Regions from separate parts of the Clavibacter californiensis genome, predicted to be linked through region 1. Evidence: predicted binding sites of a transcription regulator. Region 1 holds the regulator's gene; the other holds the start of a gene.
The links. The regulator HspR, encoded in region 1, represses chaperone genes until heat shock. The targets are predictions, from matches to a motif close to AAGTTGAGTCNNNNNGACTCAACTT.

Region 1 (6,714 bases):
GGTGAACCAGTAGCCCCCGTCTCGGTCCTCCGGCCCCCCGGCCGGGGCACACCGCCTCCGCGGGAGCGGTCCGCCACCCGCGGATCCTGTGAGTTGAGCCGACATCGCTCAACTCCTGCGGCCGCGACTTGACGCTCGCCGACGTCCGGGTAGAGTTGAGTCATCGCGGCTCAAGTAGCACGCCGCTGACGAAGCGGCACCGCGAGACAGACTCCGCGGGACACCCGCGTCACCACACGAAGCGACCCCCGTGATCCGGGCGCCGCGGCAACAGAAGGAGAACACCCCATGGCTCGTGCAGTAGGAATCGACCTGGGTACCACCAACTCGGTGGTCTCGGTCCTGGAGGGCGGAGAGCCCACCGTCATCGCCAACGCCGAGGGCGCGCGGACCACGCCGTCCGTCGTCGCGTTCACCAAGGACGGCGAGGTGCTGGTCGGCGAGACCGCCAAGCGCCAGAACGTCACCAACGTCGACCGCACTATCTCGTCGGTCAAGCGCCACATGGGCACCGACTGGACCGTCGGCATCGACGACAGGAAGTACACGTCGCAGGAGCTGTCGGCCCGCATCCTCGGCAAGCTCAAGCGCGACGCCGAGCAGTACCTGGGCGACTCGGTCACCGACGCGGTCATCACCGTCCCCGCGTACTTCAACGACGCCGAGCGCCAGGCCACGAAGGAGGCCGGCGAGATCGCGGGCCTCAACGTGCTCCGCATCATCAACGAGCCCACCGCGGCCGCCCTCGCCTACGGCCTCGACCGGGGCAAGGAGGACGAGCTCATCCTCGTCTTCGACCTCGGTGGCGGCACGTTCGACGTCTCCCTCCTCGAGGTGGGCAAGGACGACGACTTCAGCACCATCCAGGTCCGCTCCACCGCGGGCGACAACCGCCTCGGCGGCGACGACTGGGACCAGCGCATCGTCGACCACCTCGTCAAGCGCTTCAAGGAGTCGACGGGCGTCGACGTCTCGAACGACAAGATCGCCAAGCAGCGCCTCAAGGAGGCCGCTGAGCAGGCGAAGAAGGAGCTCAGCTCCTCCACCAGCACCTCGATCCAGCTCCCGTACCTCTCCCTCACGGAGAACGGCCCGGCCAACCTCGACGAGACGCTGACCCGCGCCAAGTTCGAGGAGCTCACGAACGACCTGCTCGAGCGCACCCGCAAGCCCTTCGAGGACGTCATCCGCGAGGCCGGCGTCTCGGTCGGCGACGTGGCCCACGTGGTCCTCGTCGGCGGATCCACCCGCATGCCCGCCGTGGTCGACCTCGTGAAGAAGCTCACGGGCGGCAAGGAGCCCAACAAGGGCGTCAACCCGGACGAGGTCGTCGCCGTCGGCGCCGCGCTCCAGGCCGGCGTGCTGAAGGGCGAGCGCAAGGACGTCCTCCTCATCGACGTCACCCCCCTGAGCCTCGGCATCGAGACCAAGGGCGGCATCATGACCAAGCTCATCGAGCGCAACACGGCCATCCCGACCAAGCGCAGCGAGACCTTCACCACGGCGGACGACAACCAGCCGTCCGTCGCGATCCAGGTCTTCCAGGGCGAGCGCGAGTTCACCCGCGACAACAAGAACCTCGGCACCTTCGAGCTCACCGGCATCGCGCCGGCGCCCCGCGGGATCCCGCAGGTCGAGGTCACCTTCGACATCGACGCCAACGGCATCGTGCACGTGTCCGCCAAGGACAAGGGCACCGGCAAGGAGCAGTCGATGACCATCACGGGCGGATCCTCGCTCGCGAAGGAGGACATCGAGCGCATGGTGCGCGAGGCCGAGGAGCACGCGGCGGAGGACAAGACGCGCCGCGAGCAGGCCGAGGTCCGCAACAACGCGGAGCAGCTCGCCTACTCGATCGACAAGCTCATCAAGGAGAACGACGACAAGCTGCCCGAGGACGTCAAGTCCGAGGTCCAGGGCGACGTCGACGGCCTGAAGAGCGCCCTCGCCGGCGACGACGAGGCCGCGGTCAAGACCGCGTTCGACAAGCTGTCCGCGAGCCAGACCAAGCTCGGCGAGGCCATCTACGCGCAGGGCCAGCAGGAGCAGGCCGCGGGCGAGACCCCCGAGGGCGCGCCCGAGGCGAAGAAGGACGACGAGGACATCGTCGACGCCGAGGTCGTGGACGAGGACGACGAGGACAAGAAGACCGACCGATGACCGAGGACACCGCGAACGGCGAGGGCCGCGTGCCCGAGGACGAGGGAGCCGAGCAGTCGGTCCCCGCGTCCTCGGACGGACCTGACGCCACGGCGGACGAGGCGGCCGACCAGGCCTCCGTCCCCGGCGAGGACGGCGCGTTCGTCGAGGCCGAGGGCCCCGACGTCGAGACGACCGACGCCATGGACGAGGAGCTGCAGGACCTCATCGAGCAGACCCGGGCGGAGCCCGTCGAGGGCGACTCGGAGCACCTCGCGGACCTGAAGCGCGTCACCGCCGAGTACGCCAACTACCGCAAGCGCACCGAGGCCAACCGCGAGATCGAGCGCCAGCGCGCGGTCGGCGACGTGGTCAAGGGCATCCTCCCGGTGCTCGACGACCTCGACCGCGCCGAGAAGCACGGCGACCTCGCGGAGGGCGGACCGCTCACCGCGATCGTCGCCAAGCTGCGGACGAACGTGGAGCGCATCGGGCTGGTCAAGGTGGGCGCCGTCGGCGACGCCTTCGACCCGCAGGTGCACGAGGCGATCTTCCAGAAGCCGAACCCCGAGGTCCAGGTGGACACCGTGGCGGACGTCGTCGAGAGTGGCTACTACATCGGCGAGACGCTGCTGCGGGCCGCGAAGGTCGTCGTCGACAAGCCGGAGTAGCGCCATCAACCGCAGCATCGATCCGGCTGCACCCACCCCGGTCCGGGCGTCCGCACGCGCGGGCGCCCGGACCGGGGTGTGCGGCCCCCACCACGAGACGAAGAAGAAGGGAGGCGTCTGATGGCCAGCCAGGACTGGTTCGACAAGGACTTCTACAAGGTCCTCGGAGTGTCCAAGGACGTCTCGGAGGCCGACCTCAAGAAGGCCTACCGCAAGCTCGCGCGGCAGTACCACCCGGACAGCAACCCGGATCCGTCGGCCGAGGCGCGCTTCAAGGAGATCAGCGAGGCGCACGCCGTGCTGGCCGACAAGGAGCAGCGCCGCGAGTACGACCAGATGCGGGCCATGGGATCCGGCGCGCGCTTCACCGCACCGGGTGCCGGCGGCGGACAGGCGGGTGGGTTCGAGGACGTGTTCGGCGGCATGTTCGGCCAGCAGGCCGGCGGCCGCGGGCGGCGCACGGCCGGGTTCGGTTCCGGCCAGCCGCAGTACAGCCAGGGCGGGTTCGAGGACATCCTCGGCGGCATGTTCGGCAACGGCGGCTTCGGCCAGTCGACCGGCGGCTACCGGGGCTATGGCGCGCCCACCAAGGGCCGCGACGTCACCGCGACCACCACGATCGACTTCCTCACCGCGGTGCAGGGCGACGTCGTGCGCCTGCAGGACTCCGACGGCCGGCCCCTCACGGTGCGCGTGCCGGCCGGGGTCTCCGACGGGCAGAAGATCCGCCTCGCCGGGAAGGGCGAGCCGTCGGGCGACGGCGGCGCGTCGGGGGACATCATCCTCACGGTCCACGTGCGATCGCACCCTGTGTTCGAGCGCGACGGGCTGAACCTCCGGGTCAACGTCCCCGTCACCTTCCCCGAGGCCGCGCTCGGCGCGACCATCGAGGTGCCCACGCTCGGCGGCGACCCGGTGCGGCTGAAGGTCGCGCCCGGCACGTCCAGCGGGAAGGTGCTGCGCGTCAAGGGCCGCGGCGTCACGACCCCGAAGGGCACGGGCGACCTGCTCGCGCGCATCGAGGTCGCGGTGCCGTCGCGCCTCACCGACGCCCAGCGCGTGGCGCTCGACGCGTTCGCCAGCTCGGGCCCGGGCGAGGACCCGCGCCGCGAGCTCATCGAGCGGGCCAGGAGCTGACGTGGATCCCCGCGACACGATGGACGAGGACGCCCCCGTCTTCGTGATCTCCGTGGCGGCCGAGCTGTCGGGCATGCACCCGCAGACGCTCCGGCAGTACGACCGCCTCGGACTCGTGTCGCCCACCCGCACCGCCGGGCGGAGCCGCCGCTACTCGATGCGCGACATCGTGCAGCTGCGGGAGGTCGCCCGGCTGGGCGGGGAGGGCGTGAGCCTGGAGGGCATCGCGCGGATCCTCGAGCTCGAGAACCAGGTGACGGAGCTCCGCGGCCGCGTGCGCCAGCTGGAGTCGGCGCTCGCCGACGAGCTGCTGTCGCGGCCCGGCCGCCGCGTGTTCGCGGCACGCGGCGACGGCGACGTGGTGTCGCTGCGCGCGGGCGTGCGTCCGTCCCGGCCCACCGAGGTCGTGCTGTACCGGGCGGCGCTCGCCATGCCCGGCGACGACCGCGACGGCTCCGGGCGCGACGCGCGGTGAGCGACGCTCGCGACTCCGCATCCGCCGCCGACGACCTGCTCGACCTCGGCGCGCTCCGCCGCCGCCCGGACGTCGAGGCCGAGAACCTCTTCGCCGTGGACGCCGCCGACCGGTTGCTCCTCGACGAGCTGGTCGCGCTGCTCGCCGCCGCGGCCGACGCGGGCCGCCCGGTGCGGCCCGAGGAGCTCGTCGTGATCGGCGACCAGTACGGCGCCCTCGCGCTGGGCGCTGCCGCCGCGCTGCGTCGAGCGGGGGCGCCGGATCCCGTGCGCATCCGCGTGCACCAGGACGCCCTCGCCTCCGAGACCGCGCTCCGCCTCAACGCGGAGCTGATCGGCGAGACCGCCGAGATCGCCCACCACGGGCTGGACGACGCGCTCGCCGCGGACGCCCGCGTTGTCATCGCGCGCCTGCCCCGCAGCCTCGACGCCCTCGACGAGTGGGCCGGTGTGGTCGCGCGCGCCGCCGCCGACGACGTGACCGTGCTCGCCGGCGGCCGCGTCAAGCACATGACCCCCGCGATGACCGACGTGCTCCGCCGCCGCTTCGGCGAGGTGCACGCCACACTCGCGCGGCAGAAGTCGCGGATCCTCGTCGCGCGCGAGCCGCTCTCCGCGACCGACGCCGCCGACGCCTACCCCCGCCACGAGTCGCACCCCGACCTCGGCCTCGAGGTGCGCGCGCACGGCGCCGCGTTCGCGGGCGCCCGCATCGACATCGGAACGCGCTTCCTCCTCTCCTTCCTGCCCGACCTGCCCGCTGGCGCGACGACCGCCGTCGACCTCGGCTGCGGCACGGGCGTCATCGCGTCGGCCGTCGCGCTCGCCCGGCCGGACCTCCGCGTGATCGCGACCGACCAGTCGTGGGCGGCCGTCGACTCGGCGCGCGCGACCGTCGCCGCCAACGGGCTCGCGGACCGGGTGACCGTGGTGCGCGACGACGCCGGATCCACCGTCCCCGACGGATCCGCCGACCTCGTGCTCCTGAACCCGCCGTTCCACACGGGCGCCACCGTGCACGCGGGCCTCGCGCCGCGCCTGTTCGCCGCCGCGGCCCGCATGCTCCGCCCCGGCGGCGAGCTCTGGACGGTCTACAACAGCCCGCTCGGCTACCGGCCGCAGCTCACGCGCATCGTCGGCCCCACGCGCGAGGCGGGTCGGAACGCGAAGTTCACGGTCGCCGTCTCGACGAAGCCCGAGTCGCGGGCCTAGCCTCGGATCCACCGTGGCCGCCCGAGTCGCGCCGCTCGCCGAGGAGCCCGCATGCCCACCTTCCGCACCCGCGTCATGCAGGCCCGCGTCAACGCGACCGGGCTGCCCGTGCCGCCGGAGGCGCTCGACGAGCTGGGTGCCGGGAAGCGGCCCGCGGTCGTCGTCACCGTCGCGGGCTACACGTACCGCACGAGCGTCGGCGCGATGGGCGGACAGCACCTCATCCCGCTGAGCGCCGCGCATCGCGCCGCGTCGGGGGTCGCCGCCGACGACGAGGTCGAGGTGACCATCGAGCTCGACGCGCAGCCCCGCGAGGCCGTGATCCCGGACGAGGTCGCCGCCGCCTTCGCCGCGGAGCCCGCCCTGGCTGACGCGTTCGGCGTGCTCTCGTCGAGCAGGCAGCGCGCCCTCGTGGATCCGATCGCCGAGGCGAAGACCGCCGAGACCCGCGCGCGTCGCGTCGAGAAGGCGCTCGACGCGTTGCGCGCCTGACCCCACCGCACGCGCGGGTCGCGCGCGTCAGGCCGCCGGCGGATCCAGCACCAGCAGGTCGCCGATCTCGCACTCCAGCGCGCGGCAGACCGCGACGAGGGTCGAGTAGCGGATCGCGCGGGCGCGGTCGTTCTTCAGGATCGACAGGTTGACCTGGCTCACGCCGACGATCGCGCTCAGCCGCGTGAGCGTCATGCCGCGCGCCGCGAGCAGCTCGTCGAGGCGGCAGTGGACGCCGGTGGGGCCCTCGTCGTCCGCGCCCATCAGACCAGGCCGCGGGTGTCGCGCTGCAGGGTCTCGCCGTGCTCGACCACGAGGCCGACGATCATCAGCGCGAAGCCGAGCGCGATGGTCGACGCGTCGACCTCCGCGACGACGGGCCAGAAGCCGTCGAGCCCGTCAGCGGGGTCGTTGAGCGCGTCCCCGACCATCCAGGCCACGCCCGTGCGCGCGGCGAGCGCGAGCAGCGCCGCGATCATCACGGTGCCGCCCGCGAGCGTGACCACGAGGCTGAGGCGGCGGGCGAGCGGATCCGGCCGGAGCAGCCGGCGGGCGAGGATCGCGACCGTGCCTGCGAGCGCGATGCCCA
Region 2 (6,714 bases), 980 kb from region 1:
CCGTGTTGCGGATCGCGATCTCCTCGCCGGTGGAGTTGTAGGTCGAGATCGACCCGCAGTTGGCGACGCGGCCGAAGTCCCTCAGGGCGCCGAGCGCGGCGGAGAGGTGGTCGCCGCCGACGTTGTCGAAGTAGAGGTCGATGCCGTCGGGGGCCGCCTCCGCGAGCTTCTGCTCGAGGTCGCCGCCGTGGTAGTCGAACGCGGCGTCGAAGCCGAGGTGCGACGTGAGGCGCTCGACCTTCTCCGCGGAGCCGGCGCTGCCGACGACGCGCGAGGCGCCGAGGAGGCGGGCGATCTGGCCGACCATCGAGCCGACCGCGCCGGCCGCGCCGGACACGAAGACGACGTCGCCCTCCTTGATGGAGGCGATGCGGGTCAGGCCGACGTACGCGGTGAGGCCCGTGAGGCCGAGCACGCCGAGGTGGGCGGACGACGGCACGCCGGGGACCTCGGGGACGGGGCGGAAGCCGCCGGCCTGGCCCTGCGCGACGTCGCGCCAGCCGAGCATGTGGCTGACGAGCGTGCCGACCGCGAGGTCTTCGGAGCGGGACTCGACGACGCGGCCGACCGCGGATCCGGTCATCGCCTCGTCGAGCTGGAACGGCGGCACGTAGGAGGGCACGTCGTTCATGCGGCCGCGCATGTAGGGGTCGACGGAGATGAACTCGTTCTCGACGCGGACCTCGCCGTCCTGCAGGTCGGGCAGGTCGACCTCGACGCGGCGGACGTCGTCGGGGGTGGGCTCGCCGGTGGGGCGCTTCGCCAGCTGCCACTGGATGCTGCGTGCAGACATGGGTCTCCTTCGTTCTCGGGGGCGGGCGGTCGGACGGCCGACCCGCGGCGCTCGTGGCGCGGCCCCACCCTTCCACCGCCCGCTGGATGCGGCACCCAGCGAGCCGTGGCCTCGTGACGAGGGCCGCGCGGCCGGCTACGCGGCGGACGCGCTCACGCGCTCGGCGACGTGCGCGGCGAGCACGTCGCGCACGCTCGTCCAGGTGTGCGCGCCGAACCGCTCGCGGTCCACGTGCCGCAGCTCCGCCTCGCCGCTGTACATGCTCACGAGGTACTGCATCCCCTGCCAGGCCGGGAAGGTCTCCTGCTCGTCGCGGCCGACGCGGCGCATCGCCTTGGCCGCCGTGGAGAGGACCCCCGTGCTGCCCGCCCACTGCAGCGCGAACGGCGTGCCCGTGATCTCCGTCATGGTGCGCGCGAGGTCCCGCGCGGTCACCCGGTCCCCCGCCACCTCGACCACGCGCGGCGCGTGGTCGTCGAGCGCGACGAGCGCCGTCACGCGGGCGGTGTCGTCCTTGGTCGTGAAGTCGAGCACCTGGTCGGCGGACGACCAGTAGAGGACGCGGCGCCGGTCGAACAGGACGATGGGCGCCTGCCCGGTGAGCATGTCGGCGAAGGCGCCGTTGAGCACCGAGGTGGCCCGGATCGGCGCGGCGTCGAGGTCGGCCGCGAACTCGCGGCGCAGCTCGAAGTTGCGGTTGCTGCCGGGCGTGACCCGGCGGTAGTCGGAGGAGTAGTCCGAGGGGATGAAGCGCGGCACGCCGGCCGCGACCGCCGCCGTCAGGAGCGCACGCTGCGCCCCGACGATCACGGCGCGGGCGCCGCTGACCGCGGAGACGACGACGCGCGCGCCGGCGACCCCGCGGATCAGCGCGGCCCGGTCGGTGTACGCGGCCTCGACGACCTCGACGCGCGGGTCGTCGCCCCACGCCTCGGCCGCCGCGGTTCTTCCGGGCCGGGTGAGGACGCGGACGCGCGCGCCGGCCGCGAGCAGCTCGCGCACGATGCGGCGGCCGAGGTCGCCGGTGGCGCCGGCGACGACGACGGGGCCGGATGCGGATGCGGATGCGGATGCGGGCGATGCGGTCATGGGCGGGTCTCCTCCTGGGCGGCGCCGCACGGGGAGGGCGGCGTCGGTCGCGCCCGCGTCGGGCGCCTCCCGACGAGCATGCTCGGGAACCGTGCCCGTGCGGGCGACGCGCCGGGGCGGGGCCGGGATCCGCGCGCCCTGGATGAGCGACGCCCTCCCGGATCAGCCCCCGAACGGCCGCAGCGACACCGACTCGAGCGTGCCGTCGCGGGTCTGGTCGACGACGAGGCGCACGGCGCGCGCGACGGACGCGGGCTCCAGGTAGCGGGCCTCGTCGTACTCGCCGCCCTCCTTCGCGCGGAGCTCGCGCTGCATGTCGGTGGCGACGCGGCCCGGGTGCACGCTCGAGACGCGCACGCCGTGCGAGCGCTCCTCCTCGCGCAGGGCGTCGCCGAGCGCGCGGAGGGCGAACTTGGATCCCGCGTAGACGCCGCCCGTGGGGTTGGCCGTGAAGCCGGATCCGGAGTTCACGAGCACGACCTGCCCCTGCGCCGCCCGGAGCGCGGGCAGGAGCACGCGCGTCACCTCGGCGACCGCGAAGACGTTGACCTCGAAGACCCGCCGCCACTCGTCGACGGGCGTCTCCGCCACGGCGTCGCCGCCGATCACGCCGGCGGAGTGCACGAGCACGTCGAGGCGGTCGAGGCCGGGGACGAGGTCGGCGAGGCCGCCCGCGGCGAGGTCGGCCGCCCAGCCGACGGCGTCCGGCAGGGACGCGGCGAGCGCGTCGACGGCGTCGCGGTCGCGGCCGTGCACGATCACGCGGTGGGTGCGGCCGAGGTCCTCCGCGATGGCGCGGCCGATCCCGCGGGTGGCTCCCGTGACGAGGGCGACGGGGCGGGCGTGGTCGGTCATGGATCCTCCTGGGTCGCGGTCCTCCAGGCTACCGACGGCATCCGACCACCCCGTCCGCCCAGCGCGCCCCGGGGCATGACGTAGCGTGAAGGGACGGCGGCCGTGAGGCGCGTCGGCCCGCCGCCCGAGAGGATCCGCCCGTGCACGCCCGCTTCCCCGCCAGCCTCGAGGTGCTGCGGCAGGAAGCCCGCGACGAGCTGGACGCCGTGATCGAGCACCGATGCCGGAACGGCGACGACCCGTGGGAGATCATCCCCCAGCTGCCCACGGTGGACGAGCACGTGGTCGCGACCCTCCGCCAGGACGCGCTGGAAGCCGACGGGATGGCCGACGAGCTGGCCCGCGTGCGCCACCCGTCAACGGCGCCTGGCGTCGTCGCGCGCTTCGAGTACCGGCTGTTGCGCGGCATCGCGCTCGAGCACCCGGACCTCTCGCGCGCGGTCTGGACGCTCATCGGGCGCATGGAGCGCGACCTCCGCCGCCGCTCCTGAACAGGTGATGAGAGCGGCATTCGCCGTAGGCGAACGGCTTGGCACTCCCCTGCGCCGAGTGCTAATCTCATCGTGGTTGAGCCGAGGAGGCTCAACCCCGGAGATCATCACCGCAGATCATCAGAGGAGTCGAGCATGAACATGACCTTCGATCCGTTCCGCGAGCTGGACCGCGCCATGGGCGCGCTGGCCGAGACCCGCCAGGCGAACCGTCCGATGCCCATCGACCTGCACCGCGAGGGCGACACCTACGTGCTGGCCGCCGACCTCCCGGGCATCGACCCGGGCTCGGTCGACATCGACGTGGACGGCCAGCTGCTGACCATCCGCGCCGAGCGCACGCTCGCCGGCGACCAGAACGTGCGGTGGCTGACGCGCGAGCGCGTGGCGGGCACGTTCCTCCGCCAGCTCACGCTCGGCCAGGGCATCGACACCGAGCGCATCTCGGCGCACTACGCGAACGGCGTGCTGAGCGTCACCATCCCGGTGAGCGAGCGGGCGAAGCCGCGGAAGATCGCGGTCACGTCCGACGAGCCGCAGGGCCAGGAGGGCCGCACGCTGACGGTGGAGCAGGGCGCGCACGCGGCGAGCTGATCCGACCGGGCGGCGCTCCGGCGCCGCACACGACGACGGGAGCCGTCGTCCGCACGAAGCGGGCGGCGGCTCCTCGCGCGTCCGGTCCGGGACGCGTGTCGGCGCCGTCGACGTCAGCTGATGCGCGGCCGCAGCCCCGCGTGGATCGCGAGCGGGTTCCGCAGCGAGCCGCGGATCTGCATCACCGGCGCCTGCAGGTCGACCATGCGCCGGTTGTCGCGCAGCTGCAGCCGGTTGAGGCAGGAGCGGTCGAAGGACGGCGCGAAGAGGTCGAACCGGGCGATGCGCTCCGCCAGCTCCGGGTGCGCCCGCTCGTGGTCGGCGAGCGCCTCCGCGGCCACGCGCCACGGGCCGTCGGGGCCGAGGTCGTCACGGTCCTCGACGAGCGCGGCGGCGAAGCGGAGGAAGCCGTCCATCACGTCGGTGAAGACCGTGAGGGTGCGCTCCTCCTCGGGGACGTCCATACGGATCCGGCGCACGTCCTCCGGCAGCTCGCGCTCCATGTCGAAGAGGGCGACCTCCTCGGCGATGTCCTTCATCAGCACGCGTACGACGACGTGGTCGCGGAGCACGAGGATCACGTTCTCGCCGTGCGGCATGAAGGCGAGGTCGTGCGCGATCAGCGCGTGCGCGAGCGGCACGAGGTAGGCGTCGAGCCAGCGACGGATCCAGGCGGCCGCGCCGATCCCGGACGCGTCGATGAGCGCCTCCAGCACGCTCGCCCCCTGCGCGTCGACGTGCAGCAGGCTCGTCATGCTCATCAGCCGCTCGCCCTCCGCGAGGCTCGGCACGGGCGACTCCCGCCAGAGCGCGGACAGCATCTTGCCGTGGGAGTGGCCGGCGGGCAGGGCCGAGTCGACGCGGGCGTCGCGCACGCCGACGGACGCGACCTCGCGGAGGATCCCGAAGCCGCGCCGCGCGAACTCCGGGTCGCCCGTGACGAGCGCGTGCACCCAGTCGTTGATCGCCGGGGTGACCGCCATGTAGGCCGGCGAGAGGCCGCGCGTGAACCCCATGTTGAGGATCGAGAGCGACGTCTTCACGTAGCAGCGCTCCGGGGTCGTGCGGTTGGCCCAGGTGCGGATCGACTGCTGCGCGCCGTACTCGTCGTCGCCCGTGCCGAGGAGCACGATGTCGCGGGTGGCGACGAGGCCGGCGAAGGTGACCGTGACGACGTTCTCCCACTGCCACGGGTGCACCGGCACGAGCACGCGCTCGGCCGGGTCGATGCCGAGGTCCGCCATCCGGGCCCGGAACCGCTCGCGCACGGAGGCGCCGAGCTCGGCGTCGAGGAAGGCCTCGCGGTCGGGGCCGTCGACGGCGGCGAAGCGCGCGAGGCGCTCGTGGACGGCGAGCCAGAGGATCCGCACGTCCTCCCCCGCCTCGGGCGCGTACCGGTCGTGGTCGTCGAGGTCGAAGCCGATGCGGCCGTTGGTCGCGACGAAGCAGGGGTGGCCCTCGTCCATCGTCGACTCGACCTCCGCGTACGACGCCGTGAGGAGGCCCTGCGCGTCGGGCACGTCGCGGAGGCGCGAGAAGGCCGCGGCCGAGAGCGTGCTCTGGATCTCGTCGAGGTAGACGGGCAGCACCTCGTCGGTGATCCCCAGGCGGTCGCGGAGGTCGAGCACGAGGTCGGTCGCGTCGAGCTCGGTGGGCCGGCCGTCGACCGTGCGGCGGATGCTCGCCTCGTTGACGTCCCAGTGGTCGAGCTCGAGGATCCTGGCCCGGTACGCGTACGCGCTCCGGCCGTCGCCGCTCGCGACGCGGTAGGCGGCCCAGCGCCTCGGGTCGTGCGGCAGGCGGGGAGCTCCGGATCCACGCGCTCGGGTGCGATGAGCAGCTCGTGCGCGAACTCGGCGAGCGCCTTGCGCACGAGGTGGCGGGTGGCGGCGGCCCACACGTCGGGACGGAGGTGCGCGGCGCGGTGCACGCGGGGATCCGGCTCGGCGGTCCTCGAGGCGGCAGCCGGCCGGGCCTCGGGGTGGGTGTCGAGGGGGTGGTCGTGGGTGAGGGTCATGGCATGTCCGTCCATGGGGGTGGCGTGCAGGAGGGCGTCGTTGCGGGTGGCGACGCTGAGGAGCGCGTGCTTCGCGCCGAGGTCGACGACGCGGAGCGGCCGGAAGCCGACGAGCTCGTTGAGGCGCTGGATCCGGGTGTTGCGGACGTCCGGCTCGACAACGAGGCGCTCGACGGCCGGGTCCCGGAGGAGGTGCGCGACGACGTGCCGCATGACCGCGCTCGTGAACCCCGGCAGCGGGTCGCCCGCGGGCGGGCCGACGAGCAGGTGCATGCCACGGTCGCCGCAGGGCGGACCGACGCCCGCCCCCGCTCGTAGGGTGGGGGCATGAGCGATCGCGACGACCAGGCAGACGGCATACGCACCGGGCGCGGCCCCGGCGATCCCGACGGGCTGGTGACCGTGGACGACGTGGTCGGCGGCGACGACGCCCCCGCGGGTGTCGGCGACGAGGTGCGCGCGCCCGAGGGCACCGGTTACGGGCACGCCGAGGAGGACACCCTCGAGGTCGAGGACGCGGATCCGGCGAGCGCCGAGTACCCCGAGGTGCCCGACAACCGCTCCGTCACCGCGGCGGACTCGCACATGAGCGCCCCGGCCGACGACGCGGCCGGCCACGTCGACCCCGAGGGCCGCTGAGGTGACGGATCCCGCCGACGCCCCGCGCCACCCGCTCGCCGAGCCCGCCCGCATCGACGCCGACTCGATCGCGGAGCTCGCCGAGGCCGCGGAGGAGGACGCCCGCGACGCCGCGGCCGACCCGGTCGGCGAGGGTCCCGACGACATTTGATCCGCCCAGGGAGACCCGCCTGCACGCCGCTCGGGACCGCTCCATGGGCGTTGCCTGAACGCAACCACACAGCTCTCGGGGCCGA

Region 2: FGD68_RS12915 (Hsp20/alpha crystallin family protein) is a predicted target of HspR. The motif match lies at 3,302-3,326, and genes of this name have one in related genera.

The regions. Positions count from the first base shown of each region.
Region 1 is NZ_CP040792.1:485,151-491,864, forward strand. Features, by position in the region: gene dnaK (molecular chaperone DnaK) at 289-2,160, shown strand; gene FGD68_RS02585 (nucleotide exchange factor GrpE) at 2,157-2,810, shown strand; gene FGD68_RS02590 (DnaJ C-terminal domain-containing protein) at 2,931-3,947, shown strand; gene FGD68_RS02595 (heat shock protein transcriptional repressor HspR) at 3,967-4,422, shown strand; gene FGD68_RS02600 (class I SAM-dependent methyltransferase) at 4,419-5,633, shown strand; gene FGD68_RS02605 (DUF1905 domain-containing protein) at 5,685-6,125, shown strand; gene FGD68_RS02610 (helix-turn-helix domain-containing protein) at 6,153-6,389, opposite strand; gene FGD68_RS02615 (hypothetical protein) at 6,389-6,714, opposite strand, start outside.
Region 2 is NZ_CP040792.1:2,674,820-2,681,533, forward strand. Features, by position in the region: gene FGD68_RS12895 (NADP-dependent oxidoreductase) at 1-793, opposite strand, end outside; gene FGD68_RS12900 (NmrA family NAD(P)-binding protein) at 929-1,882, opposite strand; gene FGD68_RS12905 (SDR family oxidoreductase) at 2,045-2,737, opposite strand; gene FGD68_RS12910 (hypothetical protein) at 2,878-3,228, shown strand; gene FGD68_RS12915 (Hsp20/alpha crystallin family protein) at 3,364-3,822, shown strand; gene FGD68_RS12920 (IucA/IucC family protein) at 3,936-5,720, opposite strand; partial or broken gene FGD68_RS12925 (GNAT family N-acetyltransferase) at 5,978-6,112, opposite strand; gene FGD68_RS12930 (hypothetical protein) at 6,167-6,478, shown strand; gene FGD68_RS12935 (hypothetical protein) at 6,480-6,629, shown strand.